DNA from 2 places in the Cutibacterium avidum 44067 genome. Region 1 is predicted to be linked to the other one. Evidence: predicted binding sites of a transcription regulator. Region 1 holds the regulator's gene; the other holds the start of a gene.
What was found. Region 1 encodes HrcA, which represses chaperone genes, less so after heat shock. Its sites were predicted from a motif close to TTGGCACTCGNNNNNNNCGAGTGCCAA; they were not measured.

Region 1 (2,201 bases):
GTGGTCATAGTGATGGTGGGTGATGACGACCCGATCAACCGGACGACCTAGCATGCATGCCGCCGACATCGCCAGGGCGTGTCCCTGTTCAGGAGCCGAGCCGGTGTCGATGAGGAGGACATGATCGTCACCGGCGACCAGTCCGCAGGTGACGGCTTCTGGTTCGACGACGGCCGTCCATACCCGGGCAGTGAGAGCGGACCACTGGGGAGTCTCGGGATTCGTCGACATGGCCACCAGTGTGGCACGTCCCGGGGGGTGCGCTGCCAGCGAGAGAGGCAGAAGGACGTCAGGTGAACGCGATAAGGTGGCACTCGGCACCTGAGAGTGCCAAAGTGGGACTTGTACCCGATGGGATCGCGTGAGGAGGGATTGTGCTCGACGACCGCAAGCTCGACGTGCTCAAGGCCATCGTCACCGATTACGTCTCCAGCAAGGAGCCGGTGGGTTCCAAGGCTTTGGTGGAACGCCACGGACTTCGGGTGTCCCCGGCAACCGTTCGCAATGACATGGCCGTCCTGGAGGAGGAGGGGTACGTCACCCACCCCCACACCAGCGCCGGTCGTATTCCGACTGACAAGGGGTATCGCCTCTTCGTCGACCGGATCGCCACCCTCAAACCGCTGTCCGGGCCAGAGCGCCGGGCCATCCAGGCCTTCATGACCGGAGCCGTCGACCTCGATGACATCGTGCGTCGCACGGTGCGACTGCTCGCCCAGATCACTCACCAGGTCGCCATCATGCAGTATCCGGTGGCGACGACGGCGACGATCCGTCACCTCGAGTTGGTGAGCCTGTCGACCGACCGCATCCTCATCGTCCTCATCATGTCCTCGGGGTCGGTGGAGCAGCGGATCGTGGAGCTTCCCGGTCACGACGAGCAGAATCTTGTCGCCCTTAGCGCCCGGCTCAACCGGGCCCTCGTCGGTCTGACGGTGGCAGAGGCCGTCGACTCCCTCAATCGGCTTCTTGACGAACTCGGGCCGGCTGAGGGGCCGCGCGCGACCTCCGTCGTCGCGACCGTCCTGGAGATCCTCGCCGTCGACCCATCCGCCCGCGTGGTGGTTGCCGGGGTTCCCAATCTCACCGCATTCGGTGCACAGTGGGAGACGACGGTGCGTCCGGTTCTGGAGGCTCTCGAGGAGCAGGTCGTCCTGATGCGATTGCTCGGCGAGGCCACCGCTGGAGAAGCCGGTGAGGTCACGGTGCGTATTGGTGCCGAGAACACTGACGTGCCCTTCCAGTCCACCTCACTGGTGGCAAGCACATATGGATCCGACGATACCCTGTCGAGTCTCGGCGTGGTCGGACCCACCCGAATGGACTACCCCTCAACCATGGCAGCCGTGCGAGCCGTGGCCCGTTATGTGGGCCGGTTCCTGGCAGAAGGATGATCCTTGAGCAACGACTACTACGAGATTCTCGGTGTTTCCCGCGATGCGAGCGCCGACGAGATCAAGAAGGCTTATCGCCGCAAGGCCATGAAACTCCACCCCGATGTCGCCGGACCGGGATCCGAGGACGAGTTCAAGAAGGTCCAGGAGGCCTATGAGGTGCTCCAGGATCCGCAGAAACGCGCCGTCTTCGACCGTGGTGGTGACCCGAACGCCCGCATGGGCGGATTCGGGGAGGGAGGATTCAGCAGCGCTGGATTCGACTTCACCAACCTCGTTGACGCCATGTTCGGTGGTGGAACCTCCTTCGGTGGTGGCGGACGTGGGCCACGCTCCCGGACCCGGCGAGGTCAGGACGCCCTGGTGCGGATGTGCCTGAGCCTGGCCGAGGCGGTGTTCGGCGTCACCAAGCCGCTGGAGGTCGACACCGCAGTTGTGTGTCCCAAGTGTCAGGGCAAGGGGGCCGAGTCCGGCTCCGAGCCCGTCACCTGCAACACCTGTCAGGGACGCGGTGAGGTCATCACGGTGCAGCGTTCCTTCCTGGGCGACATTCGCACCAGCCAGCCTTGCCCGACCTGTCGTGGTTACGGCACGGTCATTCCGGATCCGTGTCAGGAGTGCTCCGGTGAGGGACGAGTGCGCACCACCCGCACCATCAACGTCAAGATTCCTGCTGGTGTTGCCGATGGCAACCGGATCCACCTGGATTCGCAGGGAGAGGTGGGGCCCGGTGGTGGCCCGGCAGGTGATCTGTACATCGAGATGACGATCAGCCCGCATGAGGTCTTCACCCGCGAGGGTGACAAC
Region 2 (2,201 bases), 410 kb from region 1:
ATCTGCTTGAGGGGGGCGGAGCAGGCGGTCCGGACGATCTGGGCGCCGGTGAGCTCGTCACCCTCCAGCCCCTCGATCGTGGCGGCCTTGGAAGCCTGGATGAGGGCGACACCACCACCGGGGATGATGCCCTCCTCGACGGCAGCCTTGGCGTTACGCACGGCGTCCTCGATGCGGTGCTTGCGCTCCTTGAGCTCGACCTCGGTGGCAGCACCCACCTTGATGACGGCGACGCCGCCGGCGAGCTTGGCGAGACGCTCCTGCAACTTCTCGCGGTCGTAGTCGGAGTCGGAGTTCTCGATCTCCTTGCGGATCTGGGCGACGCGTCCAGCGATCTGCTCGGAGTCGCCGGCACCGTCAACGATGGTGGCCTCGTCCTTGGTGACGACAACCTGGCGGGCGTGGCCCAGCAGGTCGAGGGTGACGGTGTCGAGGGACAGGCCGACCTCCTCGGAGATGACCTGACCACCGGTGAGGATGGCGATGTCGTTGAGCATGGCCTTGCGACGGTCGCCGAAGCCCGGGGCCTTGACGGCGACAGACTTGAAGGTGCCGCGGATCTTGTTGACGATGAGGCCAGCCAAGGCCTCTCCCTCAACATCCTCGGCGATGACGAAGAGCGGCTTGCCGGACTGCATGACCTTCTCGAGAATCGGCAGGAGATCCTTCAGCGAGGAGATCTTGGAGTTGACGATGAGGATGTAGGGGTCCTCGAGGACAGCCTCCATGCGCTCGGTGTCGGTGACGAAGTAAGGCGAGATGTAGCCCTTGTCGAAGCGCATGCCCTCGGTGAGCTCGAGCTCCAGGCCGAAGGTGTTGGACTCCTCGACGGTGATGACGCCTTCCTTGCCGACCTTGTCCATGGCCTCGGCGATGATCTCACCGACAGTGGTGTCGGCAGCCGAGATGGAGGCGGTGGAGGCGATCTGGTCCTTGGTCTCGATGTCGATGGCCATCTCGGACAGACGAGCACTGATGGCCTCGACGGCGGTCTCGATGCCCTTCTTCAGGCCCATCGGGTTGGCGCCGGCGGTGACATTGCGCAGGCCCTCACGGACCATGGCCTGGGCGAGGACGGTGGCGGTGGTGGTGCCGTCGCCAGCGACGTCGTCGGTCTTCTTGGCGACCTCCTTGACGAGCTCAGCGCCGATCTTCTCGTACGGATCGTCGAGCTCGATCTCCTTGGCGATGGAGACACCGTCGTTGGTGATGGTGGGAGCGCCCCACGACTTCTCGAGAACGACGTTGCGACCCTTGGGGCCGAGGGTGACCTTGACCGCGTCGGCGAGGGTGTTCATACCCGCCTCGAGCCCGCGGCGGGCCTCGATGTTGAATTCGATGAGCTTTGCCATGTTTGGGGAATTCCTCCGCTCCGGTGGGCCTGGCAGCCCGTGGACGTCAGATGGTGTGGCGGGAGCGACCCCGCGTTGTGTTTCCCCGTGATGCCCGCGACGGACGATCTGGTGATCTCATCACCGGGATGACCACCCTCGTCGGCACTCGCAACACCGATCCGGGCAGTAGCACTCTCGCTTGCCGAGTGCCAATGACATGTTTAGCACTCGCACCCAGTGAGTGCAAAGAGTTGATGAGCGGAAAGTGACTGAATTGTGCTGCCGACGATGGTGTCAGGCAGATTGCGTCGCGTCACCGGGTGGTGATTATGGCGCGCGCCCTAAACTGGCCCTGTGTCAGAATCCCCCACCCCCGAAACCGCGACGTCCAGCGATCTCAGTGCATCGGACCGCGCGATTCTGGATCTCGAGGAGTCCTGGCAGACCGGGAACCCGAGTGTTGACAAGGAGACCGTCATCCGCGAGAGGCTCAACATGTCGTCCCCCCGCTACCACTTACGACTCAACGAGCTGATCGACGATGAGTCGGCCGCGCGATACGCACCCTCCCTCGTCGGGAGGCTGCAACGAGTCCGCAGTCAAAAGCGCAGGGCCCGCAGCGCGCAGCTGCTCGGATGACACACGCGGCGTTGTCAACGATGCGACGCCATTGACGAGAGGCACACTATGAAACGCCTGACCGGTACGGTCCGGACGTACTCCTGGGGCTCCTATGACGCGATCCCTGACATCTTGGGAAAGGAAGCCGACGGCCAACCCTGGGCCGAGTACTGGCTCGGGGCCCACGAAACCTCACCGTCGACCCTTGACGGTGCTCCCCTCACCGAATACCTCGACGCTCATCCC

Region 2: the regulator HrcA is predicted to act here: its motif matches at 1,521-1,547, upstream of groL (chaperonin GroEL).

What each region holds. Positions count from the first base shown of each region.
Region 1 covers NC_021064.1:1,425,976-1,428,176, reverse strand. Annotated here, with positions in the region: gene PALO_RS06515 (MBL fold metallo-hydrolase) at 1-231, opposite strand, end outside; gene hrcA (heat-inducible transcriptional repressor HrcA) at 375-1,394, shown strand; gene dnaJ (molecular chaperone DnaJ) at 1,398-2,201, shown strand, end outside.
Region 2 covers NC_021064.1:1,837,137-1,839,337, forward strand. Annotated here, with positions in the region: gene groL (chaperonin GroEL) at 1-1,352, opposite strand, end outside; gene PALO_RS08460 (DUF3263 domain-containing protein) at 1,689-1,973, shown strand; gene manA (mannose-6-phosphate isomerase, class I) at 2,022-2,201, shown strand, end outside.